Regions from separate parts of the Mesorhizobium sp. LSJC285A00 genome, predicted to be linked through region 3. Evidence: predicted binding sites of a transcription regulator. Region 3 holds the regulator's gene; each other region holds the start of a gene.
The links. Region 3 encodes LexA, which represses DNA repair genes until DNA is damaged. Its sites were predicted from a motif close to TGTTCNNNNTGTGTTCNG; they were not measured.
Positions count from the first base shown of each region.

Region 1 (10,576 bases), on a different contig from region 3:
ACGAGCCGCCCCACCCGCAATGGCGCGCTTCAGCTCAAAATCGAGTGCTTTAGGAGACCTGGCCCCATGGCGTCGCCGATCATCGACTTCCTGCTGACCCGAAACTCCGCACCGATTCCTGAATTGAAGGAACCGGCGCCCAGCGATGCCGATATCGCGACCATGATCGCGGCTGCAAGCCGTGTGCCCGATCACGGCCGACTGGAGCCGTGGCGCTTCATCCTTTATCGCGGCGAGGCGCGATTCGAGATCGGCAGGAAGCTGGCGGCGCTCGCCGAACAGCGCGAAGGGCCGCTGCCGGAAAACCGCCGCAACCAGGAGCTTGCGCGGTTTTCCCGCGCGCCGCTGGTGATCGGCGTGGTGTCGGTTCCGAAGGACAATCCAAAAATCCCGCAATGGGAAATGTTCCTGTCCGGCGGCATGGCGGCGCTGAACCTGATGATCGCGGCCAACGCGCTGGGCTATGGCACCAACATGATCAGCAACTGGTATTCCGACGTCGCGGAGGGCAGGGCGATCCTGGGGCTGGCGCCGCAGGAGCGCGTCGTCGGCTTCATCCATGTCGGCTCCTACCAGGGCCCGGCGCCGGAACGGCCGCGGCCCGATCCGGCAAAGCTCTATGCCGATTATACTGGGCCGTGGAACGGCTGACACCCGAAAGCGATTCCCCTTTATTTAAACACAGGCTAAGACAGCGGCTTCGGCGATGCGTTGGGGGTTGGCGCATCGACCATGGGGATTTTTTTGGGGGTCGCCGGCGACATGAAGAAACGAGACTCGCTGCGAACCCGGCTGCGCTATGGGTTTGACAAGAGCATGGCGGCCGGGCCGATCGCGCTGATCGGCTGGCTCGCCGTCGCTTCGCTGCTGATCATCATCGCCGCCGCGGCTTTTCTTGCGGTGACCCGCATCGCGCCGGAGGGCGGCGAACCACTGAACTTCTTCGAAGCATTCTGGGAATCGCTGATGCGCACGCTCGATTCCGGCACGATGGGCGGCGACACCGGCTGGGCCTTTCGTCTCGTCATGCTCTTTGTCACGCTCGCCGGAATTTTCGTCGTGTCGGCCCTCATCGGCGTGCTCAGCGCCGGCGTCGACAGCAAGCTCGATGAATTGCGCAAGGGCCGTTCGCGGGTGCTGGAGAGCGACCACACCATCATCCTCAACTGGTCGCCGTCGATCTTCGACGTCATCTCCGAACTCGTCATTGCCAATGCCAGCCGCCGCCATCCGCGCATTGTCGTCATGGCCAATATGGACAAGGTGGCGATGGAGGACGAGATCGCCGCCAAAGTCGGCAGACTGGGCAATACACGCATCATCTGCCGCAGCGGCGACCCGACCGACCTCTACGATCTGGCCATCGTCAACCCGCAGACCTCGCGCTCGATCATCGTGCTGTCGCCGGACGGCGACGATCCGGATTCGCAGGTGATCAAGACGGTGCTGGCGCTGGCCAACGACCCGAACCGGCGCACGGCGCCCTATAACATCGCCGCCGAGATCCGCGACGGAAAGAACGCCGAGGTCGCCCGCGTCGTCGGCGGGGCCGAGGTACAGCTTGTCCTGGCCGACCAGCTGATCTCGCGCATCGTCGTGCATTCGAGCCGGCAGTCGGGTCTCAGCGGCGTCTATTCGGAGCTGCTCGATTTCGACGGCTGCGAAATCTACACCACCGAGCAGCCTGATCTCACCGGCAAGACCTTCGGCGAGGCAGTGATGGCGTATGAGCATTGCACGCTGATCGGGCTCTGCGACCAGCAGGGGCGCGTCAATCTCAACCCGCCGTCGGAGCTGGTAATCGGCAAGGACATGCGCGCCATCATCATTGCCGAGGACGATGCCGCCATCAAGCTGGGAAGCGCCGGAGCCAAGATCGATGCCGCGGCGATTCTTCGCCATCAGCCCATCGAGGCGAAGCCGGAGTGCACGCTGATCCTTGGCTGGAACCGGCGCGGTCCGATCATAACCTATGAACTGTCGCGCTATGTCGCGCCTGGTTCGATCCTGACCATCGCCGCCGATACGCCAGGCCTCGAGCAGGAAGTTGCCGGGCTGCCGGTCGTCGGCGACAATCTGTCGGTTTCCTGCCGGATCACCGACACGTCGAGCAGCACAGCACTGGCAAGCCTGGACGTGCCTTCCTACGACCACGTGCTCGTCCTCGGCTACAGCGAGACCATGGCAGCGCAGCCCGCCGATACGCGCACGCTGGTGACGCTGCTGCATTTGCGCAAAATCGCAGACGATGCCGGCACGCATATCTCGATTGTCAGCGAAATGATCGACGTGCGCAACCGCGAGTTGGCGGCGGTGACCAAGGCCGATGACTTCGTCGTCAGCAACCGGCTGGTCAGCCTGATGCTGGCGCAGGCATCGGAGAACCAGCATCTCGCCGCGATCTTCGATGACCTGCTCGACGAGGAGGGCTCCGAAATCTACATGCGTCCGGTCGGCCACTATGTCGCCACCGATCAGCCGGTGACGTTCTGGACGATCGCGGAATCGGCGCGGCTGCGCGGCGAGATCGCCATCGGACATAGGCGCGTTCGCGCTGCGCAGAGTGATGAGCGGGCTCTGGGCGGCGTCACCGTCAACCCGTTGAAGTCGCAAGCGCTGGCCTACCTGCCTGAGGACCGGGTCATCGTGCTGGCGCGGGACTAAACCCGGACTGCCTTGGCGCGAGCCAGAAGCCGTTCGGCGAGCCTGAGATGCGGCCGGTCATACATCTTGCCGTCAATGCCGACCACGCCGGGATTTCCGGCCGCCTCGAAGGCCGCGACGATGGCCTGCGAGCGTTGCACTGCCTCCGCCGATGGCGTGAAGGCGGCGTTGATGACCGGCACTTGCGCCGGATGGATTGCCATCTTGCCGGTAAAGCCGTCACGCTCGGCCTCCGTGCATTCGGCTTCGAAGGCGGCCATGTCGCGAAAGGCAGGGAAGACCGTGTCGATCGCCGCGACTTCGGCTGCGCCGGCGGCGAGGATGGTCATGGTGCGGGCAAGGCGGAAGACATCGGTGTATCGACCGTTGTCGTCGCGCGCAGCCCGCGCACCGATCGCCGCGGACAGATCTTCGGCACCCCAGGTGAGGCCGGCAAGCCGGGCGCTTGCCCCGGCATAGGTCGCGGCGGCCAGCAACCCAGCAGCGGTCTCGGTAATGATCGGCAGGATCTTGATCGCGCCATCCGGCAATCCGTTTTCGGCCTCATGTACGCGGAGCTTTACGGATAGCTGCTGGACATCCTGGCCGCTGTTCGACTTCGGCAGCATGATACCGTCGGGTTTGACCGGAACCAGGGCGGCCAGATCATCGTCGGTCAACCCGGTCGATAGGTCGTTGACTCTGATATAGATGGCGGAGCTTGTCTGCTGCCTGTTGCCGGCAATAAAGCGTGCTGCGATGTCGCGTGCCGACGGCTTGTTTTGTGGCGCCACGGAATCCTCAAGGTCGACGATGACCACGTCGGCGCCGGCGCCAAAACCCTTCTCAAGTTTCTTTTTGGAATCCCCGGGCACAAACAGCAGCGAGCGCATCAGGCCGCCTTTTTCATCATCATCGCCTGGCGCGTGCATTTGGCAACGAGGACATCGTTCTGATTGTAGGCGTGATGCTCGAACTCGACGATGCCGCGGTCCGGCTTCGATTTCGAGTCCCTGACTGAGAGCACCGTCGTTTCGACACGGATGGTGTCGCCGTGGAAGACCGGGTGCGGAAACACCGTCTCCTTCATGCCGAGATTGGCAATTGTGGTGCCGACGGTGATGTCATTGACGGAAATGCCGATCATCAGGCCGAGCGTGAACAGCGAATTGACCAGCGGTCTGCCCCATTCGCTCTTGGCGGCGAAGTCGAAGTCGATGTGCAGCGGCTGCGGGTTCAGCGTCATCACCGAGAACAGCATGTTATCGCTTTCGGTGACGGTCTTGCGCAGCGTGTGCCGAAAGACATGTCCGACGACGAACTCTTCGAGATAAAGCCCGGGCATCGTTTTTCTCCTCCGCTGCCTGACGGTTGATAGGCGCTGCCCATGCCACCCGCAAGCCAGTTAATAAACATGGTGAACCGTTCGTAAACCATTTCTGCCTAGGGTCATTCCTGGGGCCGGAAGCTTTCCGGCAAGGGGCGTAGCAGGCAGTATGGTTGTCTCGCATTTTCTCAAATGGATCTACACCGCGAGAGTTTCGGAGCGCGCCGCGGCGGCGAGCGCGCTGGCCCGCGCCTACGTCAATTCCGACCTGCCTTTCGAAGACCGTTGCGCGGCCGAAGCGGCGCTGACGCTGCTGCTCGACGACGCCTCGTCGAAGGTGCGGCTGGCTATGGCCGAAGCGCTGTCGATGAGCCATCACGCGCCGCTGCAGATCATCAGCGCGCTTGCCTCCGATCAGCCGGAAGTGGCAGCCCTGGTGCTGGCGCGCTCCCCGCTGCTGACGGACGCCGACCTGATCGACCGCGTCGCGGCCGGGCACAAGGCGACGCAAAAACTGATCGCCGACCGGCCGGTCGTTTCGATGGCGGTTGCCGCGGCAATCGCCGAGATCGGCGAACCGGAAGCGTGTGCGGCGCTGCTCGCCAATGACGGCGCCGATATCGCGTCGCTCAGCTTCCGCCGCATGGCCGAGCGGCATGGCCATATCGCTCATTTGCGCGAGGCAATGGTCACGGATGTGCGGCTGCCGGCCGACTGCCGGCACATGCTACTGGTCAAGCTCGGCGAAACGCTGAAGGCTTCGCCGCTGGTGATGGCGCTGATGGGGGCGGCCAGAGCCGAGCGCGTCACGCGCGATGCTTGCGTCAAGGCTTCGGTGCGGCTGGTCGAAGGCACGCGCGCGGAGGAACATGCGGCACTTATCGAACATCTGCGCCTGCGCGGCGACCTGACCGCAAGTTTCATCATCCGTGCCATTGCCCACGGCAAGGTCGACTTTTTCGGCTCGGCCCTGGTTGCGCTCAGCCAGCAGTCGGAGCAGCGGGTGCGGGCCTTGCTCGCCGGCGGCCAGGACGTTGCGTTGCAGGCGCTGTTCCGCAGCGCCGGCCTTGCCGCTTCCACCCATGGCATCATGCTGCGCGCGCTCAAGATCTGGCGCGAAGTCGCCAACGGCAAGCGCCTCGCCGGCGTGCAGGAAGTCAGCTGGCTGATGCTGAAGGAACTCGGAGGTCAATCCACTGAGGGCGATCTCGCCGGCCTGGTCAAGTCGATCCATCTCGACGCGCTGCGGGAAAACGCGCGCGGGCATGCGCTGGCGATAGCCGCGGCCTGACGCCCTAGCCACGATCCCTGGTGAAGAAATCCGGGAAATCCTCGATCGCGGCGGCGATGATGCGCAGCGAGGCTGCGATCTGCAGCATATCCGCACCGCCGCTGCGCTCTGAAAGGCTGGCTGCATATTGCCGGGCCACAGTGACAGTTGCTGTCTGTGGATCGCCGGTTGCGCGAAAGAGCAGTTCACGCGCGAGGCCGCGCAGGAAATTGGCGATCGAGAGCGCGGTGTCGGTAGGAGTGGACGGCCTCTGCTGCGCGGCGCGCAGGCGCAGGATTTCGAGGCCGACGGTAACGGCGGCGACCCCGCCGCCCAGGATCGCATCGCCTTTCCTGCCGGCATTCTGCAAGAGCGGCATCAGCTGGTTGATGCGGTCATAGGCCAGGCTCTCGAAGGCCGAACGCCGCGGTACCCGCTCGTGCAGACACAGCCGCGCCAGATCCTCGCGCATGGCGCGCACGATGCGGTTGGCCGCGCGCCATGGATCGACCGGCAGCACCACGATGAAGACGCCGATGGCCAGCAGGATGCCGACCAGCACCGACGCCGAGCCGGCGAAGAACGGGCCTGGGGCATAGGTCATCGCCTGATGCGGGCTGAGGAAGGCGAGGAAATTGATTGCAAACGCCGTCGCCACGCCGACGGTGCGTGGATTGGCCATGCCCAGCGCCGTCGGTACCAGGATCGGCACGACAAACAGCGTGAACCAGCCGAAGCCGGGCAGGGCAGGCAGCGCGACCTGGCCGACAAGGAAGGCAAAGGGCAAAGCCAGCAGCGTTCCCTTGAAGAAGCCCCAGGACACCCGCACCGGGTCAGGCCGCGCGGCGAAAAGACTGGAGACGACGGCAACGAGGATGACGGTGCCGGCCGCGTCGGACCATTTCGTCGTCAGCCAGAAGGCGGCGACCGCCAACGTGGCAAGGCCGGCGCGTATGGCATTGCGCGAAGCCCCGGGATAATCGCGGTGCACCACCAGCGCAGGCGGCTGCCTGTTGCTCCGGCTGGGGCCCGTCACCGGTGCGCGCAGGGCGTCGAGGCCGCGCAGCACCTGCTTGAAGGCTTCGGCGAAATCGGCGGCGATGGTGAGGCGGGTTATGGTGCCGACCCTGTCGTCGCCCTGATCGGTCGAGGCGTCGGGCATTTGCCGGGCCTTGCCGGCAATCGCGTCGAGCCGCGTCACCCAGGGCGACGTGTCGTCCAGCGCCTCGGGCGTCGCTGCCAGCTCGCTGACCAACGACTGCAGTTCGGAGCGTACCGGAATGAGCGCTGCGTTTTTCGGCGCGGCATGCGAATGCAGCGCGCGCGCCGCCGACAGCGCCGAGAGAAGCTGACCGATGGTTAGGCGGACCGGATGGGCGCGGGTGGCGAAGCTCGGTGCTTCGAGCCGGGCATAGGCGCGCATCTCGGCCAGCATCTGGGCGTCGGTGATCAGCTTGCGGTGCAGGCCGGCCAGCGTCGCCGGGTCGCCACCGGAAAAAGCGCCGCCTGCATAGGTTGCAAGGTCGAGGATGCTGCGCTTCAGCCTGGAGATGATGGCGTCAGCGGCCAGCTTGGGCAGGATCAGCCGGCTGGTCAGGCCGGCGCAGACGATGCCGAGCACGATCTCGGCGCAGCGCGCGACAGCGAGATCGACGACCACGTGCGGCTGGCCGAAAGCCGGCAGCCCAATGATCATCGCGGTATAGCCGGCAAGTGCGGCGCCATAGGCTTCCGGATTGCGCAGCAGCGACGAAACCAGCGTGCACAGCCCAATCCAGACGGATAGCGCCGTGACCAGCAGCCAGGGATTGGTGCCGAAAACCGAGGTGATGCCGATCGCCGCAAGTCCACCGGCCAGCGTGCCGAGCAGCCGGTAAAAACCTTTCGCCAGCACTATGCCGGCGACCGGCTGGGCGACGATGAAGACCGTCATCATCGCCCATTGCGGGTGGTGGAGTTTCAACGCGTAAGCAGCGAGAAGCGCGATCAGACCGGCCGAAACCGTGCGCAGGGCGAAAATCCAATCCGAGCGCGTCGGCTGCGTCAGGCCCGCCAAACTGGTTTCGAAGTAGCTCTTCAGCCGCGCCCGGATCACAAGCTGGTCTCCGTATCGGAAGTGCAGGCTAGAGCAGTTCCAGGAAAAGTTTGAAACGGTTTTCCGCCCGGAACTGCGTCAAAACGAAGAGTCGGCCGGCGCTCAGATATCCAGCACTTCCGTCGCGGCGAATTCGGCGCGTTCCTGGATGAAGCGGAAGCGGGCTTCCGGCTTGGTGCCCATCAGCGCGTCGACAGCATCCTTGGTCGCCGCCACGGCGTCGATGACATCGACCCGGAGCAGCGTGCGCTTCCTCGGGTCCATGGTGGTTTCCTTGAGCTGCGCGGCCATCATTTCGCCCAAGCCCTTGAAACGGCCGATCTCGACCTTGGCGCGGCCGGTGAATTCGGTGCGCAACAGCTCGTCCTTGTGCGCATCGTCCCTGGCATAGGCAACCTTGCCGCCTTGCCGGATCGAATAGAGCGGCGGCACCGCCAGATAGAGATGGCCGCCATTCACCAGGTTCGGCATTTCCTGGTAGAAGAAGGTGATCAGCAGCGAGGCTATGTGAGCGCCGTCGACGTCGGCGTCGGTCATGATGATCACGCGGTCGTAGCGCAAATCCTCGTCGCGGTATTTCGAGCGCGTGCCGCAACCGAGCGCCTGAATCAGGTCCGAAATCTGCTGATTGGCGGCGAGCTTGTCGTTGCCGGCGCTGGCGACGTTGAGGATTTTTCCGCGCAGCGGCAGCACCGCCTGGCTCGCACGGTCGCGCGCCTGCTTGGCCGAGCCGCCGGCCGAGTCGCCTTCGACGATGAACAGTTCGGCGCCCGCGGCGGCATTCTGCGTGCAGTCGGCGAGCTTGCCGGGAAGGCGCAGCTTGCGCACCGCGCTCTTGCGCGACACTTCCTTTTCCTGGCGCCGGCGCACCCGCTCGTCGGCGCGCGCAATCACCCATTCCAGCAGCTTGGAGGCTTCCTGCGGATTGTCGGCCAGCCAGTGGTCGAAGGGATCGCGGATGGCGGTCTCGACAATGCGAATGGCTTCGATCGTTGCCAGCCTGTCCTTGGTCTGGCCGACGAATTCCGGCTCGCGAATAAACACCGATAGCATGCCTGCCGCCGAGATCATCACGTCTTCGGAGGTGACGATCGAGGCGCGCTTGTTGCCGACCAGGTCGGCATAGGCCCGAAGCCCGCGCGTCAGCACATTGCGAAAGCCGGCCTCATGCGTGCCGCCTTCGCCGGTCGGGATTGTGTTGCAGTAGGAGTTGACGAAGCCGTCACCGCCGAACCAGGTCACCGCCCATTCCAGCGAACCGTGGCCGCCCTGCTTCTCGCTCTTGCCGGCGAAGATTTCGCGGGTCACCTGGAAATCATCGCCGAGCGATGCCTTGAGATAGTCCTTCAAGCCGCCGGGGAAATGGAACTCCGCCTTGGCCGGCGTCTGGTCCTTTTCCTTGATCAGCGATGGGTCGCAGCTCCAGCGGATCTCGACGCCGCCGAACAGATAGGCTTTCGAGCGGGTCATGCGATAGAGCCGCGCCGGCTCGAAGGCGGCGCCCTTGCCGAAAATCTGCTCGTCGGGATGGAAGCGGATTTTGGTGCCGCGCCGGTTGTGCACTTCGCCGAGCTGCTCCAGCCCGCTCACCGGAACGCCGCGCGAGAACCTTTGGCGGTAAAGCTGGCGACCGCGCGCGACCTCGACTTCGAGATGGTCCGACAGCGCATTGACGACCGAGACGCCGACACCGTGCAGACCGCCGGAGGTCTCATAGACCTTGCTATCGAACTTGCCGCCCGAATGCAGCGTCGTCATGATGACTTCGAGCGCCGGTTTCTTGAATTTCGGATGCGGATCGACCGGAATGCCGCGGCCATTGTCGGTGACGGTCAGAAACCCGTCGGCCGACAGCTCGACATCGATGAAGGTGGCATGGCCGGCGACCGCCTCGTCCATCGAATTATCGATGACCTCGGCAAACAGATGGTGCATCGCCTTGTCGTCGGTGCCGCCAATATACATGCCGGGACGGCGCCGCACCGGCTCCAGCCCCTCCAGCACCTCGATGTCGGCGGCACTATAGCCCTCGCTGCCGTCCTTGGTCGCAACGGAACGTTTCGTGGCCTGCAGCAGCGGGTCGGCCGGCCGCGCCGGTGTCCGAGCCGATTGGGGCTGCTTTTCCAGATTGCCGAAAAGATCGTTGTTGTCGTCCATGCCTGCCATAGAATCCGGTGCCGCGAATCACCCGTCGATACTGCCACGCTTTTCGGCGCCAAGCGACGGAAGTTCCTGTTACGTTCGGGGATTAAACCCTTCTTATCCTAAAACCTTTCGATAACCAAGCCGGCGGAAATAGGTCCGTGCGGAGCGGGCGCGATTCCTGAATCTTTAACAAAGCGGCCTAGCGTCGCCTCAACAAAACAAAAGACCACGAATGTCAGGGGTTGGTTGTGAGGGGCAAGGCCATAACGATGATTGGCATCGCTGCCGTCTTCGGCGCGATTTCAATCTTTGCCGCGGATTTCTGGGTGAAAAGCCAGGCCAAGGCCGATGCCGAAGAGAAAACGGCGTCGATCCCGGCGCCCGCCGTCCCCAAGATCGTCTTCAAGACCATCGTGGTGGCCAACGCGCCGCTGCGTTACGGCATGGAGCTTGACCGGGCGCAGCTCAGCGAAATCCCATGGTCCGAGGATTCGGTGCCGCAGGGCGCGTTCACCACAGTCAATGCATTGCTCGCCGAAGGCAGCCGCGTGGTATTGTCGCCGATCGAGATCAACGAGCCGGTGCTGATCAGCAAATTGTCGGGGCCGAACGGCCGCGCGACGCTATCCAACATGATGACGCCCGGCATGCGGGCGGTGACAATCCGCACCGACGAGATCGCCGGTGTCGGCGGCTTCGTCATGCCGGGCGACCGGGTCGACGTGGTGCTGACACGCGATGCGGGCGAAATCCAGGAAGTGGCCAAGAACGCGCAGGGCGCTGCCGGATCGACCGTTACCTCCGAGATCGTCGTCTCCGACGCCAAGGTGCTGACCGTGGGGCAGGGCGCCGACGAGCGCCAGACCACACCGCAGATCGCCAATTCCGTCACCATCGAGGTGACGACCGAAGGCGCGCAGAAAGTGGCGCTTGCCCGCACCGTCGGCACCTTGTCGCTGTCGCTCCGCTCGGCCGCAGACGGAGGGGCCGCCAAGGACGGCGTCACCACCATCTCGTCCTTCGGCGGATCGGTCGCCTCCGGCGTCCAGGCCGCTGCCGGCGCGCTGTTCACTGCCGCGACCAAGGAGCCTGAGAA
Region 1 is NZ_AYVK01000001.1:190,381-200,956, reverse strand. It holds gene X726_RS165630 (nitroreductase) at 67-651, shown strand; gene X726_RS165635 (hypothetical protein) at 763-2,664, shown strand; gene X726_RS165640 (CoA ester lyase) at 2,661-3,536, opposite strand; gene X726_RS165645 (MaoC family dehydratase) at 3,536-3,988, opposite strand; gene X726_RS165650 (DUF2336 domain-containing protein) at 4,140-5,261, shown strand; gene X726_RS165655 (FUSC family protein) at 5,266-7,335, opposite strand; gene parE (DNA topoisomerase IV subunit B) at 7,438-9,492, opposite strand; gene cpaB (Flp pilus assembly protein CpaB) at 9,750-10,576, shown strand, end outside.
Region 1: a site for LexA is predicted at 9,563-9,580, ahead of parE (DNA topoisomerase IV subunit B). Genes of this name have one in related genera too.

Region 2 (10,576 bases), on a different contig from region 3:
GCGACGAAGACATCGATGTCGTCATCACCACCGGCGGCACCGGTTTTACCGGCCGCGACGTGACGCCGGAGGCGCTGGAGCCGATCTTCGAGAAGCGCATGGATGGCTTTTCCGAAGTGTTCCACCGCATTTCCTACGACAAGATCGGCACCTCGACAGTGCAGAGTCGGGCGACGGGCGGCGTCGTCAACGCCACCTTCGTCTTCGTGCTGCCGGGCTCGCCCGGCGCCTGCAGGGAGGCCTGGGACGGCATCCTGAAACCGCAGCTCGACTACCGCCACATGCCCTGCAACTTCGTCGAGATCATGCCGCGCCTGGACGAGCATTTGCGGCGCGGCAAGGCCGCCTCGTAAACCAAGGCAAAGCCGGCCAAGTGCTGCCTTTGTCAGGCAGAATGGCGGCTGCGCCTTCGAGAGGTCATTTCCTCCGGGTCGTCGGGCGGATAGTCTGTCGCCAAGTCAAGACGGAAGAGATCCAATGAGCGCGCACCGCGGCGGCTGCCATTGCGGCAACATCCACCTGACGTTCGAAACGGGAATCGAGCCGGCCGAGGTGGAGATCCGCGCCTGCCAGTGCGCGTTCTGTGTCCGGCATGGTTCGCGCGCCGCCGCCGATCCGCAGGGCCGATTGATCGTCTCGGTCGAGGACGAGGCGCGGCTGCACCGATACCGGTTCGGATTGCGCACCGCCGATTATCTCATCTGCCGGGACTGCGGCGTCTATGTCGCTGCTGTGACCACCGACGGCGAACCGAGAGCGATCGTCATCGTCAATGCGCTGGATGACCGGCCGCGGTTCAACCGCGAGCCGGTCCCAATGGACTATGATGCCGAGAACAAAGAGGGTCGCATTGCCCGGCGGCAAGCGCGCTGGATGCCGGTCGAGATCCGCTCCGGCCTCAGCGGATGACCGGTTCGCCGTGGAAGCGGCGGCGCGAGGGCGGCGAGACGCCGAAGCCGACCTCCATCATCAGCCGTGGCGTGGTGGACGGCACGGTGCCCATGTGGAAGCCGAACGGGTCCTCGACGAAGCCGAGGCCGGCCTGGCCGGTCAGCGTGACCGGGCTGTCGTCGCCATAGACCTTGAGCACGTCTTGCGCCGGATGGCCGACCAGCAGCGTCAACTGGTGCTTGAGGCTGCGCCTGTTGTGGCTGCCTTTGACATAGACATGCGGGCCGGTGCCGGCATCGCAGGGCTTGAGATAGAAGAAGAATTTCAGCATCCGCCAGTCGTCGAGATCGAAATGATATTTGCCGAGCGAGGCAAGGTTCTTGTCGGCGTCGGAAGCCTCGCCGGTCGGAAAGCTCCACCAGACACGCGTGGTGATCAGCTTTGCCTGCCCGCCCAGATAGTGCTGGGCGATGTCGAGCAGCAGCGGGTCGTTCTGGATGGCGAGTGCCGCCTTGCAGCCGAGGATGCGCTCGAAATAGTGTCCGCTGAGCAAAGAGCGGCCGAACCGCTTCTCGGCTTCTGCGTGTTCTCCGGGCATGAATTCGAGCCGGCGGTCGAAATTGCCGAAGCACGGCGTGCTCTGAGCAAAGCTGGCGATCTCTTCGTGGATTGCCTGCGGAAGGACCAGTCCGGAGAACAGGCCATCGGCGCGCAGCGCCGCGACGATCGACTTGAGGTCGACGCCCCTGAACATCGTCGCTCCGGCACTCTGCGCGGGGCGCGCGGCTTTGGCGCCAAGCCAGTGCAGTTTGCGCGCCGGCATGGTGCGGGCAAGCACGAACATCGGCAGCCATGCGGGATTTTCGCGCAGGTCGGACAGATAGGTCGGGATACGCACCGCAATGCGGCGGAGCAGGCTGCCGTTGCGGGCAATGGCTTCCAGACTGGGGGCGCCGGATTTGTCAGGGGACGAAAGGTTCATCGGGGTCCTCAGATATGAACGGCAGCAACGACGACGCGGCGCTTGCTTACCGCTCCGGCACTACCCAAACCCCGATATCCCGCATCAACGGAATGCTAATCCCGCGTCAGCTTTTGTGCAATGCACAATAGCTTTTTGCGGCGAAAAAGAGGGATGGTGCTGCGACCGTGCCAATGCGGATGAGACGCCGACGCTGCCCCTCATCCGCCCTTCGGGCACCCTTCTCCCTGGGAACGGGAAAAGGGAGAAACATCACTTCTTCGGCGCCAGCCAGATTTCGGCGTCGAGCCGCCTGGTGGCGAGACCGCGCGCAAGGGCTTCGGCGCTGTGCGCGTTCTTCGACAGGCCAGCGGCCTGGCGCTTGCTGATGACCAGCCCTTCGGCCAGCGCCCGGTTGCCCGAAAACACCCGTGACAGGAACGGCGTGCGGCTGCCGCGCGCACGGGAAAAGCGCGCCGGCATGGTTTGCCGCGCCGTGTGAGCGACAACGTCGTCGATCCAGCCCTCCGCCAGCCTTGCGCCGGGTTCCAGAAACAGCAGCCAGTCACCCTTCGCCTGCCTGATTCCCGCGGCAATGCCGCCGGCGACGAAGTGGCAGCCGGCATGATCGGCAACCCGATGCGTCTGGTCGGTCGAGCCGGTGTCGCAGACGATGACATCGCGTACCACGCCCTCGACCGCGCCGCCGATCAACGAGGCGAGCGTGCGGGCAAGGCCTTCTTCGTCATCCCGGGTTTCGATGAGAACGCTGAGCATTTTTAGCCGAATAGCGGAAAGCCCGGCGCAGCGCCAGTTTTGCATGGCCCAACGAAAAAGTTCTTGCTTTGTTCTCATCAGCGAAATAGGATTATTTTCATGAACAGAGCGATTCGACAGCCAGCCGACAGTCCTTGGGAAAGGGCCAAAATGGAACATATCGTGCGTGCGGACATTGCTGCTTTCGGAGCAGGGCGAGCCGAGATGGCCAATGCGATGATCGAACAGAGCGGCATGCGCGTCCGTCCGGATCGCAACCGCGGCCGTTCCGCGGGCATCAACCCGTCCGGCCGGTTCGAGCCGGTCAGCCGGCATGTGTTCGACGACGGCTGGAATTCGCTGGAGGAATTGCCGCCGTTCAAGACCGAAGTGCAGGTCGAGAAGCCGCGCACCATCATCACCCGCAACGAATCGCCCGACATTTCCTTCGACCGCTCGATCAACCCCTATCGCGGCTGCGAGCATGGCTGCGTCTATTGTTTCGCCCGGCCGACGCATTCCTTCATGGGCCTGTCGCCGGGGCTGGATTTCGAAGCGAAGCTGTTTGCCAAGCCGGATGCGGCGCGGCTGCTCGACAAGGAACTGTCGAAGGATGGCTATCAGCCGCGCACCATCGCGATCGGCACCAACACCGATCCCTACCAGCCGATCGAGAAACAATACCGGATTATGCGCGAGATCCTCGAAGTGCTGGAGGCGCGCGGCCATCCGGTCGGCATCGTCACCAAATCCCATCTGGTGACGCGCGACATCGACATCTTGTCGCGCATGGCCGAACGGGGCTTGGCCAAGGTGGCGCTGTCGGTGACGACGATGGACCGCATGCTGGCGCGCACCATGGAGCCACGCGCGTCGACGCCGACCAAGCGGCTCGAGGCGATCCGGCAGCTTTCCGATGCCGGCATCCCGGCCTCTGTCATGGTGGCGCCGATCATTCCCGGCCTGACCGACCAGGAGATGGAGCGCATCCTCGATTCGGCACGCGCCGCAGGCGCCCGCGAGGCCGGCTATGTGATCCTGCGCCTGCCGCTCGAGGTGGCGCCGATCTTCAAGGACTGGCTGCTGCGCCACTATCCCGACCGCTACCGGCACGTGATGTCGCTGATCCGTTCGATGCGCGACGGCAAGGACTATGATTCGGAATGGGGCAAGCGGATGAAAGGCGCCGGCCCCTATGCCTGGCAGATCGGCCGGCGCTTCGAGATCACGGCCAAGCGGCTCGGCCTCAACGCCGAGCGGCGCACGCTCCGAACCGACCAGTTTGTAGCCGCCGCCAAGGCGACCGAGCAGCTGATGCTGCTCTGAAAGTAGCGCCTGCCCTGCCCTCGTGGTTGGCAGGCGACCCAAGAATCCCGTCCGGCCTGTCCCCCGGCCTGCAGACGGTGCCCTCCCGGTCTTGCCCCACTGGAGGGACTTGCGGAGAATCGGAGCCGATGCGAACCTCGCCGCAACATGGCTCGCGCGCGTTCCGATTCTCCGCTTCTTTTCGAAATCGTCGAAAAGCCCGACTTCTCCTTCGAGACGAAGGCGATGGCCGAAGGCCTTTGGCCGGTGGCAGGCATGGACGAGGCCGGCCGCGGTCCGCTGGCCGGGCCGGTGGTGGCGGCGGCGGTGATCCTCGATCCCGCCAACATTCCTGACGGGCTAGACGATTCCAAACGGCTCAACCCTTTGCAGCGCGAGGCGCTGTTTCTGAAAATCCTGGGGTCAGCGCTGGGCGTGTCGATGGCCTCGGTCAGCGCCGAAGGCATTGACGGCAGCAACATCCTCAAGGCCAGCCTGGAAGCCATGCGCCGCGCCCTTGCCGGCCTGCCGATCCAGGCGAAGCTGGCGCTGGCCGATGGCCGCGATGTGCCGCCGGGCCTCCTCTGCGAAGGCCGCGCGCTGATCAAGGGCGACCAGCGCTCGCAATCGATCGCCGCCGCCTCGATCGTCGCCAAGGTGATGCGCGACCGCATGATGTGCGGCTGCGGCAGCCATCACGAGCGCTACGGGTTCGAAGTCCACATGGGCTACGCCACCGTGCGGCACCGCACCGCGATCGAAGCGCATGGTCCGGTGGCAAGGCTGCACCGGGCGTCATTCGCGCCGTTCAGGCTGGGTGGAGTTGAGGTGGTTGAGGAAGAAGGGTTTGTCGGGTTGGACAGCTAATCTCCCCCTTGAGGGGGAGATGGCCGGCAGGCCAGAGGGGGGTCGCCGCGCGTGAAGCGCCAGCCCTTCTTCGCAGCAGAATGCGTCGCGCCCGGTCGCACCGACCCCCTCTGTCGCCTTTGGCGACATCTCCCCCTCAAGGGGGGAGATTGTCCGCGCTCAACAAAAAAGCCGCCAGGTTGCCCGGGCGGCTTGATGTCAGCGAGTTACCCCGCTCAGTTCAGCCTGGCCTTCACGTCCTGCAGCGCGGACTTGAACAGGTCGGCGCCGGCCTTGGCGTCGATCTTGCCGGCAAGCAGCGTGCGGGCCGCCTCGACGGCGATGTCGACGGCGCTGGCGCGCACTTCGGCGACGGCTTCGCGCTCGGCCTGGCCGATCTTCTGCTCGGCAAGCGCGGTGCGGCGGGTGACATAGTCTTCGGTCTTCTTGTGCGCCTCGGCGGCAAGCATGTCGGCCTCGCGCTTGGCGGCAGCGACGATGGCTGCGGCCTCCTGCTCTGCTTCCTTGCGCTTCTTCTGGTATTGGCCGAGCAGTTGCTGGGCCTCTTCGCGCAACCGGCGGGCTTCCGCAAGCTCGTCGCTGATCTTGGTCGCACGGGCGTCGAGCGACTTGGCGATCAGGCCTGGCACCTTGATGTAAACGGCAACGCCGAGGAAAATGACGAGGGCAACTGTTGCCCAAAGCGTTGCGAGAGATGTGGCGTCCATGATGTGCTCCTCACCGGGCCACGGATTTGACCGCAGCCGAGATCTCGGCCTTGCTCGTCTTGCCGCCGACAAGCGCATCGACGATGGCTGAAGCGGTGTCCTCGGCAATCGTGCCGACTTCCTTCATGGCGTTGGCCTTGATGGAAGCAATGCTGGCCTCGGCCTCGCCGAGCTTCTTGTCGAGGGCGGCCTCGACCTTCTTGCGGGCAGCCTCGGCTTCAGCCTTGGCAGCGTCGTTGGCCTGCTGGCCTATCGCGTTGGCCTTGGCCTTGGCTTCCGCAAGTTCCTGCTCGTAAGCGGCAACGGCGGCGTCGGCCTCGCCCTTCAGCCTGGCGGCCTGGTCGAGGTCCTGCGTGATGCGATCGCTGCGGACGTCGATGATGCCGCCAAGGCGCGGCATCACCACCTTCTTCAGGAACAGATAGAACAGCCCGAACGTGATCGCCAGCCACAGAAGCTGGGACGGAAACGTCGCCGGATCGAATGGCGGGAACGTGCCGTGCGCCTCGGCAGGCACGCCGGCGCCGGAATGCGTGCCGCCTTCCGTACCGGTATGGGCGCCTTCAGCGGCGGGTGCGGACTCTTGCGCAAACGCAGATGTCACGAACATGGACTATCCCCTGATATCAGGCATGGCCGCAGGAATGCGGCCAGCCAATTCTTCCCAATGCTCGTCCGACCGATATTGGCCGAACAGGGGCTCAGCCGAACAGGGCGAGAAGCGCGATGAGAAGCGAGAAAATGCCCAGAGCTTCGGTCACGGCGAAGCCGAAAATCAGGCGGCCGAACTGGCCATCGGCGGCCGACGGATTGCGCAGGGCGCCCGCCAGGTAGCTGCCGAAGATGTTGCCGAGGCCAATGCCCGCGCCGCCCATGCCCAGGCAAGCGATACCGGCGCCGATGTACTTTGCTGCTTCTGCGTCCATTTTAAACTCCTTTGGATCTGTAATTCGTTGCAATTCCATCCGGCGAAAGATGCCGGAAATTCTAGGTCAGTGCCCGGGATGCAGGGCGTCGTTCAGATACATGCAGGTCAGCACCGCAAAGACGTAGGCCTGCAGGAAAGCGACCAGCAATTCCAGCGCGGTCAGCGCGACTGCCATGGCCAGCGGCAACACCGAACCGGCAACGCCGACGGCGCCGAGCGCGCTCAGGCTGACGACGAAGCCCGAAAACACCTTCAGTGTGATGTGGCCGGCCAGCATGTTGGCGAACAGACGAACCGAGAGGCTGACCGGGCGCGACACGAAGGAGATCACTTCGATCAGCACCACCAGTGGCAGCAGGAACACCGGAACGCCATGCGGCACGAAGAGCTTGAGGAAACCCAGACCGTGCTTCGTGAAGCCGTAGACAACGACGGTTCCGATCACCAGGGCTGCGAGGCCGAAGGTGACGATGATGTGGCTGGTGACGGTGAAGAAGTACGGGAAAAGGCCAAGCAGGTTGGCGACCAGTACGAACATGAACAACGAGAACACGAAGGGGAAGAACTTCATGCCCTGCGTTCCGGCGGCGTCGCGCAGCATGTTGGAGACGAACTCGTAGCCCATTTCCGAAACCGACTGCAGGCGCCCGGGAACAAGGCTGCGGCTGGAGGTCGAGAGGTACAGAAACGCCGATGCGACGAGCACGGTCGCGACCATGAACAGGGACGAATTGGTGAAGGACAGGTCATAGCCTCCGATATTGATCGGAATCAGCTTGACGATATGGAACTGGTGGATCGGATCGACCTTGTCAGCAGCCATTTACATCCCCGTCAAAACCGCGAGCGGCCTTAAGTGTCCTTGTGCGCCATTGGCGGCGCGCCATTTCATTCTTTCGGATCGTGCGACTTCTCGCTTTTTCCGAATTCCGCCACAACACCTGACGAACGCAGGACATTGAGCACGCCGGCGCCAAAGCCCAGCAACAAGCCGACGACCAGACCCCATGGCGAGGTTCCCGCCACGCGATCCAGAAACCAGCCAAGGCCCACACCCACCACTATCCCGGCGATGAACTCGCTGGACAGCTTGAGCGCCTGGCCATATCCGGCCGTCGCTTTCGCGCCGTCATTCCCCTCGAGCTGATCCGGCCGTCTTGTCGCAAGCGATGCTCCAAGCTCACGCCGGCGGCGTTCGAGATCTTCGTCGCGGATGTCGGCCTCGTGCTTGCTGCCGCGGCCGGTTTCTCCGGTTCCGTCTGGCCCGTTCTTGTCGGCCATCGTAACCCCCCTGCCCGGTCAGACCGTCACCGTCCGTCCGCTTCTAAAGTCGCCGGCAACATAGTTAGAGGGTTTGCGCCCGTCAAGCCACGGGCGGGACTTCAAAGCCATGTATTTTTTCTATTGGAATCAACCACTTGGCGAGGTGCGACATCGTGCCCGGCACTATCGGGTCGGCACATGCCCCGAATCCGTCCGGCGACCGCTGTCCGATTTCGGCTTCCAGGGCCTTTGCGGTTCGTTTGCGACAGGCAAGCCGAAGGGCTCAGCTCCAGCCGCCGCCATACGTGCGGTAGAAGATATGCAGGCCGATCTTGGTCATCTTCTGCATCGTGCGCGCCCAGCCCGGATGGACATAGTTGGCGTAGTAATGGGTCGATGAGCCGACTTCGGGAATGAAGATCTTGCCGGCGGTGACCGCCATCGCGACGTCCTGCGCGGTCTTGTAGTGGGCGGGGCTCTCGATGCGCTTCTTGCGGCCGTCGCAGGCGAAGGAGAACTGGCAGCGGTTCAGCCAGTTGTCGTTCTGGTAGACGACGCCGCAAATCGAGTTCGGATAGGCCGGATTGCGGACTCGGTTCAGAATGACCTGCGCGACGGCGGCCTGGCCGCGCACGGATTCGCCGCGCGCCTCGAAATAGATGCCGTTGGCAAGGCAGGCCTGCTCCTTCGTGGAGAAGACGCTGGCCGGCAGCGGGTTCTGGATCCACGAATGATCGCCCTTGGCCATCGGCGGAATGAAGCGCCCGCTGCTCGGCTCCTCGTCCTGCAGCAGCGCTTCGAAGGGCGAGGCCTTGGCGTAATCTGGTTCGGCCTGGGCATAGGCGGTGGCCAGCACGTCCGGTCTGTCATTGTTGACGAGGGCGGCAAGCATGGCCGGCACGCCGGGATCGGGCTTCTTGTCCACATTGGTGTGGAAGGCCTGGGCGATCTGGATTTCCTTGCCCTTGATGCCGGGCTTGGCGAAGGCGAGCTTCAGGCCGCTGTCCATGCTCGGCCGCAGCAGCGAGGACGTGCGCTGAAAGATCGAGCCGGCATTGAAGTTCTTCGGCGGCGCCACCGGCGAGACCTGGATGATGCGGCCCTTCTTGTCGGCGCGCATGATGCGGTCCTCGTCGGGCGTGATGCCGGCGACATTGCCCTTGCCGCGAAACGAGACCTTGCCGACGCCGGGCAGGCGCACGCCCGAGCCCGAGAGCGAACCGGTGGTGACGGAATCGATGAAAGGCATTTCGGCGGCATGAACCGAGCCGGCGACGGAGCGCTCGACATAAGAGTTCCAGCGGGTGCCCGAAGCTTCGAGGCCGGAAATCAAGCTGCCCATGTCCTGGTAGGCGACGACGGTCGGAAAGCCGATCCAGATGCCGAGCCCGATGACCAATGGCGATACGAAGGAACGTTTTTTCTCACCGGCGGCGGCGGCCAGCCGCTTCAGGACACGTCGATGCACGGGGAACTCTCCAGAAACGCCACTGAGCCACTGGAGAGCCAAAGTGAAGCATTAACCTTGATGCGGGGTTAACGCGGTTGATCGTGTTTTTCCGAAGCGGCCCGAAATGGGACGCCGTTTGCCGACCGGCAACCCGTCAGTCCGGCCGCAGGAAAATTGGCCATGCAATCAAGGCGCAGAGCGCGCCCACCAGCCAGACGCCAGGCCACGACCAGATGAGCAGCAATGCCGGAATGGCGGTCGGCACCACGAAGAAGGCGATGAAGACGAAGCTGTTGGCAAGACCGAGCGCGGTTCCGGCGCGGCTGGCGCCGGCAAGCGTGGCGAGTTCGGTGTAGGCGACGCCATGCCAGGCGGAGACCGAAATGCCGGCAACGACCAGCAGCACGGCGATCGCCAGGATCAACGCGGCATGGGCGTCTGGCGTGGCTCCTGCCGCCAGGACCAGCAGGCCGACGGCCGCGAAGCCAAGCGCGCTTGTCATGCTGCAGAGGCGCAGGAACCAGCGGCGGTTGCCATGGCGGTCGGTGAAGCGGCCGCTCCAGACGCGCATCACCATGGCGCCGGTCTGCACCGCGGCAAGGCTGGCGCTGATCGTGAGCGTGGCCATGCCGGCGAAATCGTGCAGGAAGACCGAGGCAAAGGTCAGCACCGCCACTTGCGGAAAGCAGAGCAGGCCGATGGCGGTGGCGATGCGCCAGACCTCGACATTGCGCAGCGGCGCCGGACCGCCCGACTTTGCCATGGCCATGCTGCCGGCATTGTCCAGTTCCGGCGGCTGGTGCAGCCATCGCCAGGCAAACAGCGCAGAGACGGCGTTCATGGCGGCCAGCAGCCCGAAGACCGCCGCGAAACCGTGCACCGATGCCAGCGACGGCAGGACCAGCGCGCCGAGCCCGCCGCCGAGCGGCACGGCGGTCTGCCTAATGCTCATGGCAAAGCCACGTTCGCCTTCGTGGAACCAGGCCATGATGGCGCGGCCGCTGGAACCGTTGACGCTGCCGCCGAGCAGGCCGGCGACCAGAAGGCATGCGGCCAGCATTGCGACGCCAGGCACATAGGTCACTGAGGGCACGATGAACAACGCCATCAAGGCGAGCCACGCCGCGGTCGCGCCAAGGCCGGTCAACAGCACGCCGCGATCGCCCCAGCGGTCGGTGAGCAGACCCCAGGGCAGTTCGCTCAAGGCAACGCCCAGTCCGAGAAGGCCGAGGACCAGGCCGAGATTGCCATTGCTCAAGTGATAGCCCGACCGCAGAAACACCGCCGCCGCCGGTATGCCGGCGAAGGTGGCGGAGAAACTGGCATTGGCGGCAACGCCGATGCCAAGCACCTTCCAGCGATGATTGGCGCGAAATCGTTCAGCCTTCGACCTGACGGCGGCGGCTCGGCCAACCCGGCCTGGCTCACGATTTGCGTCGGCAATCGAC
Region 2 is NZ_AYVK01000005.1:80,323-90,898, forward strand. It holds gene moaB (molybdenum cofactor biosynthesis protein B) at 1-353, shown strand, start outside; gene X726_RS161660 (hypothetical protein) at 478-909, shown strand; gene X726_RS161655 (hypothetical protein) at 899-1,873, opposite strand; gene X726_RS161650 (glycosyltransferase) at 2,126-2,629, opposite strand; gene X726_RS161645 (PA0069 family radical SAM protein) at 2,780-3,934, shown strand; gene X726_RS161640 (ribonuclease HII) at 4,082-4,780, shown strand; gene X726_RS161635 (F0F1 ATP synthase subunit B) at 4,996-5,487, opposite strand; gene X726_RS161630 (F0F1 ATP synthase subunit B) at 5,498-6,097, opposite strand; gene X726_RS161625 (F0F1 ATP synthase subunit C) at 6,189-6,413, opposite strand; gene X726_RS161620 (F0F1 ATP synthase subunit A) at 6,480-7,238, opposite strand; gene X726_RS161615 (AtpZ/AtpI family protein) at 7,304-7,696, opposite strand; gene X726_RS161610 (cell wall hydrolase) at 7,962-9,146, opposite strand; gene X726_RS161605 (MFS transporter) at 9,283-10,576, opposite strand, start outside.
Region 2: a site for LexA is predicted at 2,688-2,705, ahead of X726_RS161645 (PA0069 family radical SAM protein). Genes of this name have one in related genera too.

Region 3 (10,576 bases):
ACCATTGCTACGCAGGGACCGCCGCCGCTGACCGCACGGCTCTCCTCGGCAATCGAGAACGCGCGCGAAAACATTGCCGACCATATCAGGGGCAAGATCGGCGGCGCCGAAGGCGAGATTGCCGCGGCGCTGATTGTCGGCGTGCGCGCCGGCATCCCGGACGAGGTCAACGAAGCGATGCGGCGCACCGGCATCTACCACATCATCTCCATCTCCGGCCTGCACATGGCGCTGGTTGCCGGCACCATCATGGCGTTGCTGCGTGGCGCCTTTGCGCTGTTTCCCGTTTTCTCTTCGCGCCGGCCGGTGAAGAAATATGCGGCCGCGGCAGCGCTTGTCTCGATCGCCGCCTATCTCGTTATTTCAGGCGTCGTGGTTGCCGCCGAGCGCAGCTTCATCATGCTGGCGGTCATGCTTGTCGCCGTGCTGTTTGATCGCGCCGCACTCACCATGCGCAATCTGGCGATCTCCGCCATTGCCGTCATCCTGGTGTCGCCGCACGAGGTGGTCGGTCCCAGCTTCCAGATGTCGTTTGCCGCCACCGCCGCCCTTGTCGGCGCCTATGCCGGCTGGGCCGATTACCGCGCCGACAAGGTGAGAACGCCGCCGGCAAAGCGCTCCTTCGTCGGCTTCCTGTCGCGAAAATTCGCGCTGGCCATGGGCGGCCTCGCAATGACCTCGATCATCGCCGGCAGTGCAACCTTGCTGTTCGCCATCTGGCATTTTCAGCGTGTGTCGCCGCTCAGCCTGATCGCCAATCTGGCCGTGATGCCGATTGTTTCGTTGATCGTCATGCCCTTTGCCGTGCTCAGCGCACTGGCGATGCCGTTCGGCGCCGACGGGCCGTTCCTCTATGTGATGGGCAAGGGTCTGATGGCGATGATCGCTATATCGGCCTGGATTTCCGAGCGCTCGCCGGTCGACGCCGTCGGGCTGATCTCCATCCGCTCGGTGCTGTTAGTGGCGGTCGCCCTCGTCATCGCCACCATGGCCACCACCTGGCTCAGGTTGGCGGCCGTGCCTTTCGCGCTGGCCGGCCTGTTGACGGTGCCGCAGGTGCTTACGCCAGACGTGCTCATATCCGAGGATGCGCATCTGGTGGCCATGCCGATCGGTGGCGGCGAACTCGCCCTCAACCGCGAACGCTCCAACGAATTCACCACGGACAATTGGAAACGGGCGCTGCGGGCCGAAACCATTATCCCACCTGAGATTTTCGAGGCAACAGATACGCGGTTCGATCTCGATCCGCTCGATCTGCCGCCCGGCTCGCCCTTCTATTGCACCGGCGATCTCTGTATCGCCCGGCACCCTTCCGGAGCCATTGTAGCGCTTGCGAAAGACCGCAAGACGGCGCGGCCGGCCTGTGCCTTCGCGAGCCTGATCGTCATCGATGACGCCACCGCCTACAATCCGTGCCGCGACCCGCTGGTGCTGGTCGTGACGAAGAAACAGCTGGCCCGCGACGGCAGCGCCGCCGTCTTCTTCGATCCGCAATCGGCAGCTGCAGCGCCAACCATCCGCTTCGCCGTCGACAAGCCGTATCGCCCCTGGCACGAGCAACGCCGCTTCTCCCGCGAAGCGCGCGGCCTGCCGCCTTACAACCAGCGTGAAAAGTACAAACCCAAGCCGGCTCAGTAGCGCCGGATCAATCCGACAAGCTTGCCCTGCACCTTCACCCTGTCCGGTCCAAAAATGCGGGTCTCGTAGGCCGGGTTGGCGGCTTCCAGGGCGATCGAGGCGCCCTTGCGGCGGAAGCGTTTCAGGGTCGCTTCCTCATCGTCGACCAACGCCACCACGATCTCGCCGGGGCTGGCTGTGTCGGCATTGCGGATGATGACCGTGTCGCCATCGAAAATGCCGGCCTCGATCATCGAATCGCCCTTGACCTCGAGCGCGTAGTGTTCGCCGCCCATGATCATATCGGGCGGCACCGAGATCGAATGGGTCTGATGCTGGATGGCGTCGATCGGCACGCCGGCGGCGATGCGTCCCATAACCGGGATTGAAATCGCGGAAACGGCATCGTCATTGCCGGCCGACATCGAACGCGACGGCGAGCCCGGCTTGATCTGGCGGCCGAGACCGCCTTGGCCCAACGCGCCTTGTCCTTGGCCGCCTTGCCCTTGGCCGGTTTGACCAAGACTGCCCTGAATGATGCTCGGCGAAAACTTCCTCGCCGCATTGAGGCCTGGTGCGATCGAGTCGGGCAGCCGCAGCACTTCCAGCGCGCGCGCCCGGTTCGGCAGCCGGCGAATGAAACCGCGCTCCTCAAGCGCCGTGATCAGGCGGTGGATGCCGGACTTGGAGGCGAGGTCGAGCGCTTCCTTCATCTCGTCGAAGGACGGCGGGATTCCGCTCTCCTTCAGGCGTTCATGGATGAACATCAGAAGCTCATGTTGTTTGCGCGTCAGCATCGCGGCCCCCAAGGGTTCTGAAACCAGAATCAGAAAAAACAAACCCAGAACAAACACTATCTGTTCCAGTTGTGTTCCGCAACCTTTTAAAGTTTAATGAATGTGTTGACGTTTTGTTCAGCGTAACGTTCGGCGCTGCGAGCGCCGCCTGCGCCCATTGCCGGCAACGGGTGAAACGAAGCCAAAGTGCCCTGCGCGTCGGCTACGACCGCCGCTTCCTTTTCGGACGGGGCTGCGCAGCATCCGCGCCGGGTTCGCTCTGGGCATAGACCTGCAGCGTGTAGCCGATGTGAGCGGTCATCAGAGTTTTCGCACGTTCGACGTCGCGATCGAGGGCCGCTTCCATCAGGGCGGTATGGTGTTCGATCGCCACGGCGTCGCGCAGGGCCGCCACGGCCTTCCGGTGTCCATCCGTGCGACCGGCGGCGGCGCGCAGCGTCGGGACCAGACCCAGAAAGCGGTGATGGCGATGCAATTGGTCGGAAATCGTCGCATTGAAGCGCAGCAGCCAGCTGGATGTCGCGGCACTGAGCAGCGCCGCATGGAAGGCATCGTGTTTTTCGTACCACGCGTCGACCGCATCATCCGATGGATCGTCGAGAACAGACCCGCACCGTGAGAGACGATAGTGGGCGGCAACGACTGCGTCTTCCCACTCACGGTCGCCCTTCTCGATCGATTCCACCAGCAGGGGCAGTTCGACCACCAGCCGCGCACGCGCCAAATCCTCGAGCTCCGCCCGAGAGGCGGGAGCGACCGCAAACCCGCGGTTGCTGATGGCGGTCACAAGCCGTTCCGCCTCCAGCCGCGACAGCGCCTCGCGCAACGGCGTCCAGCCGATGCCGTAGGTGTTGCGCAGCGTGCTCAGCTTCAACGGCGCGGCAGGCGCCAGCCGGGTCGCAAGAATATCGCGCCTGAGCAGGCGATAGGCCACTTCCGTCTTCGAGGTCTGCTCGTCATCCAGCATCGTGATCCATCAGACATAAACGCTCGGCGGATCATTATATATCAAAGCCTTTCAATGGGTGAATTATATATAATGTTTGACAGTTCAAGGGCGATCACTCAAGATCGCCGGCATGTTTGGGCGGCAGGCTCCGCCGCGCGCGTTTGTCCATGGAGGGGCGCCGGATCATGAGCACGACACCCGATCTCGCTACAATCGAAGCAATGGATGCCGCCGATCCGCTGCGCTCCATGCGTGAACGCTTTGTCTTGCCGCAAGGCGTAATTTATCTCGACGGCAATTCGCTGGGTGCCGCGTCACCAGCCGTCTTCAGCGAATTGCAACAGGCCGCCACGCAGGAATGGGCGCAGGACCTCATTCGCGCCTGGAACACGGCTGGCTGGTTCAACATGCCGGTGGAACTGGGAGATCAGCTCGGACGACTGATCGGCGCGGCTGACGGGCAGACGGTGGTCTGCGACACAACCTCGATCAACATCTACAAGCTGCTGCACGCCGCGCTCGGCATGCGGCCGAATCGGTCGGTCATCGTTGCCGAGGGCGACAGTTTCCCGACCGACCTCTACATGGCCGAAGGCGTCGCCTCGACCCGGCCGGGAACGCGGCTGCGGCTGGAGGGCGTCGACGCGGCCGCAATCGAGGACCTGATCGACGACAGCGTTGCCGTCATCCTGGTCAACCACGTCAACTACAAATCCGGCCAGTTGCGCGACATGGCGGCGCTGACGCGCAAGGCACATGACGCCGGCGCGCTGATCATCTGGGATCTCTGCCACACCGCCGGCGCCTTGCCGGTCGAACTCGACCGTGCCAATGCCGATTTCGCTGTCGGCTGCACCTACAAATACCTCAATGGCGGCCCGGGCTCGCCGGCCTTCATCTACGCGGCCGAGCGCCACCATGGTGATATCAGCCAGCCGCTCAGCGGCTGGTGGGGCCATGCGCGGCCCTTTGCCTTCGAGCAGGGCTTTGCCATCGGCAGCGGCATCCGCCGCTTCCTATGCGGAACGCAGCCGGTGCTGTCGATGCGGGCGCTCAAGGGCGCGCTCGATATCTGGAACGACGTCGACATGGCGGCGGTGCGCAGAAAAAGCATCGCGCTGACCGACCTGTTTATCCAGCTCGTCGAAGCCAGATGCGGCGCCTACCGGCTTGAACTGGAAAGTCCTCGCGACGGCAGCCAGCGCGGCAGCCAGGTGTCGTTCCTCCACCCGCATGGCTATCAGGTGATGCGGGCGCTGATCGAGCGCGGCGTGATCGGCGATTTTCGGGCGCCGTCGACCATCCGTTTCGGCTTCACGCCGCTCTATGTCGGTTATGGCGATGTCTGGCAGGCGGTCGAAGCGCTGGAGGATATTTTGCGCACCGGCGCCTGGCAGGACGCCCGCTTCGCGGTGAAGACCGCGGTCACCTGAGGAACTAGAGCAATTTCAGGAAAAGTGTGAAGCGGTTTTCCGTCCGCAATTGCGTCAAATCAAAGAGCTAGAGCATTTCGCCGTTTACGTTAAACGGTGAAATGCTCTAGAGCCGGGTGCGGACCGTCCAGAGCTCCGGAAACAGCACGACCTCCAGCATCTTCTTCAGATAGGAGGCGCCTGAGGTGCCGCCGGTGCCGCGCTTCAAGCCGATGATGCGCTCGACCGTGGTGACGTGGTTGAAGCGCCAGCGGCGGAAATAATCCTCGAAGTCGACCAGCTTCTCGGCCAGTTCGTAGAGCATCCAGTAGCGCTGCGGGTCGCGGTAGACGGTTTGCCAGGCAGCCAGCACTTCTTCGTTCTCGACGCGCGTCTCGCGCCAGTCCGTGCGACTGGCGTCGGCGCCGATGTCGAAGCCATTGCGCGCCAAAAGCAGAAGCGCCTCATCATAGAGCGACGGCGTGGCCAGGATGGCTTCCAGCCTGTCCGTAAGGTCGGGCCGGTGCTTGTGCGGCCCGAGCATGGCAAGGTTGCGGTTGCCGGCCATGAACTCGATAGCGCGGTACTGCCACGACTGGAAGCCCGAGGATTGGCCGAGCGCGTCGCGAAACTCGGTGTATTCGCTTGGCGTCATCGTGCGCAGCACGTCCCAGGCATTGTTGAGCTGCTCGAAGATGCGCGCGACGCGAGACAGCATCTTGAAGCTCGGTTCGAGGCGGTCGGCGCGGATAGAGCGGATCGCGGCGCCGATCTCGTGCAAAGCGAGCTTCATCCACAATTCCGATGTCTGATGCTGGATGATGAACAGCATCTCGTCATGGGCCGAAGACAGCGGCGCCTGCGCATCGAGCACCTTGTCCAGCTGCAGATAGTCGCTGTAGGACATCCGCTCCTTGAACGACATCTGCGCGCCATCGGACGCCGGATCGTGCGGCTTAATCAATTGCTCTTCTCCGCGCGCAACCGGAAGCGCTGGATCTTGCCGGTCTGGGTTTTGGGCAAGGCGTCGATGAACTTCACCGAACGCGGATATTTGTAGGGCGCGATCGTTGCCTTGACGTGGTCCTGCAGGCGTTTGACGGTCAATGCGTCCGGCGAAACACCTTGCACAAGCACGATATGCGCCTCGACGATCTGGCCGCGTTCACCGTCCTCGGCGCCGGTCACCGCGCATTCGGCGACGTCGGGATGCGAGAGCAGCGCCGCTTCGACCTCGGGGCCGGCGATGTTGTAGCCGGCGCTGACGATCATGTCGTCGGAACGCGCGGCGAAGTGGAAGAAGCCATCCTCGTCCTGCGTGAACGTATCGCCGGTGAGATTCCAGCCATCGCGGACATAGTCCTTTTGCCTGGCATCGGCCATGTAGCGGCAGCCGGTCGGGCCGCGCACCGCCAGCCGGCCAGTAGAGCCGCGCGGCAGCTCCCGCATCTCGTCATCGACGATGCGTGCCTGATAGCCGCCGACGGGTTTGCCGGTGGAGGCCGGCTTCATGTCGTCGAAGCGGTTGGAGATGAAGATATGCAGCATCTCGGTGGCGCCGATCCCATCGAGGATCGGCTTGCCGGTCTTCTCAGTCCATTCCTCGAAGACAGGCGCCGGCAGCGTCTCGCCCGCCGAAACCGCGACGCGCAGCGAGGACAGGTCAGCGCCTTGATCCATGGCCTTGAGCATGGCCCGATAGGCGGTTGGAGCGGTGAAGGAAATGGTCGCTTTGTAGGTCTCGATGATGTGGATCATGTTGGGTGGCGTCGCCTGTTCCAGCAGCGTCGCCGCGGCGCCGAAACGCAGCGGGAAGATGGCGAGCCCGCCAAGACCGAAGGTAAAGGCAAGGGGCGGGGAGCCGACGAAGATGTCGTCGGGCGTCACCTCCAGGATTTCGCGGGCATAGGCGTCGGCGACGATCAGCAGGTCGCGGTGGAAATGCATCGTCGCCTTCGGCACGCCGGTGGTGCCGGAGGTGAAGCCGAGCAGGGCGACATCGTCGCGGCCGGTGTTGACGGCAGTGAAGGTGACCGGCTTGTCGAGGGCGGCGCGGTCGAGTTCCGCGTCATGGTTGGCCGTGCCGTCGAAGCCAATGACCTGCTTGAGATACGCACTGCCCTTGGCGCAGGCGGTCATCTCGTCCATCAGCCTTGTATCGCAAAGCGCAACCGTGATTTCCGCCTTGTCGACGATCTTGGCGAGTTCGCCGGCGCGCAGCATCGGCATGGTGTTGACGACCACCGCGCCAACCTTGGTGGCGGCCAGCCAACAGGCGACCATGGCCGGGTTGTTGGCCGAGCGGATCAGCACCCGGTTGCCCGGCTTGACGCCATAATTCTCGACCAGGGCATGGGCGAGCCTGTTGGTCCAGTCGGACAGTTCCTTGTAGGTGCGGCGGCGGCCATTGCCGATCAGCGCGGTGTGGTCGCCGAACCCTTTTTCGACCAGCCTGTCGGTCAATTCGACGCCGGCATTTATGTGGTCGGGATAGTCGAAGCCGTCGAGCAAAAACTCCGGCCATTGCTCCGGCGGCGGCAGGTTGTCGCGCGTGAATGTGTCGATATGCGCTGATGGCCCAAGCATTTTCGGCTGCCCCTGTCTGCCTCGCGCCCATGGCTGAACAAGGCGCAGGATCGCACCAGTCGAAATTTGTTTCAAGCCTAAAATGTTTTTAGGTCGCAGCATTGACGCCGCCCTGTTCGGCGGCCATTCCTGTCGACTGAACTGAAGCCATCCGGGAGGGATGCAGATGCTCCAACATCGTGTTGCCGATTGGGACAATGCCTACGCCAACGGCGACAACATTGCCGGCAGCAATCGCTGGCCGGCCGCGTGGGACACACCGGCACAGGCTTTTCGCGACACAATGTCGGCGTCCGGTCGGGCCAAGCTCGACATCGCCTATGGCGACAGCCCGCGCAACAGGCTCGATCTGTTCCTTCCCGATGTCATGCCCAAAGGGCTCGTCGTCTTCATCCATGGCGGTTACTGGAAGGCGTTCGACAACAAGCCATGGTCGCATCTGGCCAACGGCGCGGTTGCCAATGGCTTTGCCGTGGCAATGCCGACTTACACGCTTTGTCCCGACATACGCATTTCCGGCATCGTTAGGGAAATCGCGGCGGCGATCGGCAAGGCGGCGACGATGGTCGGCGGGCCGGTGATCCTGACCGGGCATTCCGCCGGCGGCCATCTCGCCTCCAGGATGGTGACGACAACGACACCCCTGGCCGCCGATGTGGCGGGCCGCGTGCGCAATGTCGTCTCGATCTCCGGCGTCCATGACCTGCGGCCAATCATGCGGACGGGGATGAACGCGACACTGGCCATCGATGAAGCGGAAGCACTGGCCGAAAGCCCGGTTCTGCTGCGCCCCATGCAGGGCGCGCGCATCACCTGCTGGGCCGGCGGCGGCGAGCGGGCGGAGTTCCTGCGCCAGAATGCGCTGCTTGCCAACATCTGGATCGGCCTCGGCGCCACGACCAGCACAGTGGTCGAGCCGGACCGGCATCATTTCAGCATCGTCGACGGGCTTGCCGATCCGACACATCCGCTGACGCGGACATTGCTGGCGGAGTAACAACCAGTCTTATCTCTTGGAATTAACGGCTTGGATCCGCGACCTTCAGCGCAACATCAGAACGCTGCAAGCAGCGCCTGCTTCTGCCGCCGGAGCGAAGGGCTCGCGCACGATCAGGCCGTTGGCGTCGGCCAGCATTCTCAGCATCGAGGAATCCTGGATGCCGAATGGTGTCGCCACCAATGCGCCGGCTTCTTCCCGGACCACGGCGCGCACATAGTCTTGCCTTAGATCATTGGCCGGCATCGCGGCGCCAAGCTGAGCCTGGCGGATGTCCTGCCGGTGGGGACGGCCGCCGAGCTGCGCCAATAGCGGCTTCAGGAACAATTGCGAGCAGACCAGGCTCGCCACCGGATTGCCGGGCAGGCCGATGCACCTGATATCGCCCAGCCGCCCGAACATCAGCGGCTTGCCCGGGCGCATGGCGAGCTTCCAGAAGTCGAGGTTCATGCCTTCGCCGGTCAGCACGTCATGAACGAGATCATGGTCGCCGACCGAGGCGCCGCCGAGCGTGACGATGACGTCGGCTTTCGCATCGACCGCCTTTTTCACCAGCGCCGCGATCGCTTCCTTGCGATCGGCCGCTATACCGAGATCGAGCGCGCGAGCGCCGACCGACTGCGCCACAGCAGCGACGCCATAGGCGTTGGACGAGATGATCTGGGCGGGGCCAGGTTCGCTGCCCGGTGGCAGCAATTCGTCGCCGGTGGCGATGATGGCGACCAGCGGCCGTTGCACCACGTTCAACCGGGGATGATTGGCCGACGCCGCCAGCGACAATGCAGCCGGATCGAGCACGCGGCCTTTCTCCAGCAGCACGTCGCCTTGGGCAAAATCCAGTCCAAGGCGGCGGATGTTGCGGTTCTTCGCCGTCGGTTCGGTGACCTCGATCCGGCCACCGCCGAGATCGCGAACATTTTCCTGGATGACGATCGTGTCTGCGCCTTCAGGCAGCGGCGCGCCGGTGAAGACGCGCACGGCCTCGGATTTACCCACTGTGCCGTCAAAGCCTCGCCCTGCGGGCGCCATTCCGATCACCGAAAGCCGCGCCGGGGCCGACGCCACATCCTGCGCCCGTGCGGCATAGCCGTCCATGGCAGATGCATTGAAAGGCGGCTGGGTACGCAGCGCCACGACCGGCTCCGCCAGCACCCGGCCGGCCGCATCCGCCAGCGCGACCCTTTCACCGGGCAACGCCACAGCGCCGTCGAGTAGGCGTTGAAGCGCCTCGGCGACCGGAACCAGCGCCATTTACGAACCCGCCTTGTAGTCGCCGGACTTGCCGCCGGTCTTTTCCACCAGCTGTATACCGGAAATCACCATGGCGCGGTCGACCGCCTTGGCCATGTCGTAAATGGTCAGGCACGCGACAGATGCCGCGGTCAGCGCCTCCATCTCGACCCCGGTCTTGCCGGTGACGCGGGCGAGCGCGGTGACCCTAAGGCCGGGCAGCGTGGTGTCCGGTTCGATGTCGACCGACACCTTGGTCAAAAGCAGCGGATGGCAGAGCGGAATCAGCTCATGCGTCTTCTTGGCCGCCATGATGCCGGCAATGCGCGCGGTACCCAGCACATCGCCCTTCTTGGCGTCGCCGTCGAGGATCATCTTCAGGGTTTCGGCCCGCATCGAGACAAAGCCCTCGGCGACCGCCGTGCGCGTCGTCTCCGCCTTCTCGCCGACATCGACCATGTTGGCCTCGCCCTTGGCGCCGAGATGGGTGAGGGCGGCTGCCATCCTCAGATGGCCTCTGCTTTCGCCTTGCCTGTCAAAAGCAGCCGCGTTGCCGCAGCGACATCCTCTTGCCGCATCAGGCTCTCGCCGACGAGGAAGGTGCTGATGCCGGTCTTTTGCATCCTGAAGCAATCGTCGTGGGTGAAAATTCCGCTCTCGCTGACCAGCAATCGGCCGCCCGGCACCATCGATGCCAGCCGTTCCGAGGTCTCGAGGCTGGTCTCGAATGTTCTGAGATTGCGGTTGTTGATGCCGATCAGCTGCGACGAGAGTTTTACCGCGCGCTGCGTCTCGGCCTCGTCATGCACCTCGATCAGCGCGTCCATGCCGAGTTCGAACGCGGTCGCTTCCAATTCGCTCGCCAAGGCATCATCGACGCTGGCCATGATGATCAGGATGGCATCGGCGCCCCATGCGCGAGCCTCGTAGACCTGGTAAGGGTCGAACAGGAAATCCTTGCGCAGCGCGGGCAGGGACACTGCCT
Region 3 is NZ_AYVK01000024.1:113,629-124,204, forward strand. It holds gene X726_RS149825 (ComEC/Rec2 family competence protein) at 1-1,641, shown strand, start outside; gene lexA (transcriptional repressor LexA) at 1,635-2,417, opposite strand; gene X726_RS149815 (GntR family transcriptional regulator) at 2,620-3,384, opposite strand; gene kynU (kynureninase) at 3,552-4,799, shown strand; gene kynA (tryptophan 2,3-dioxygenase) at 4,906-5,742, opposite strand; gene X726_RS149800 (AMP-binding protein) at 5,739-7,364, opposite strand; gene X726_RS149795 (alpha/beta hydrolase) at 7,531-8,361, shown strand; gene glp (gephyrin-like molybdotransferase Glp) at 8,407-9,612, opposite strand; gene moaC (cyclic pyranopterin monophosphate synthase MoaC) at 9,613-10,095, opposite strand; gene trpC (indole-3-glycerol phosphate synthase TrpC) at 10,098-10,576, opposite strand, start outside.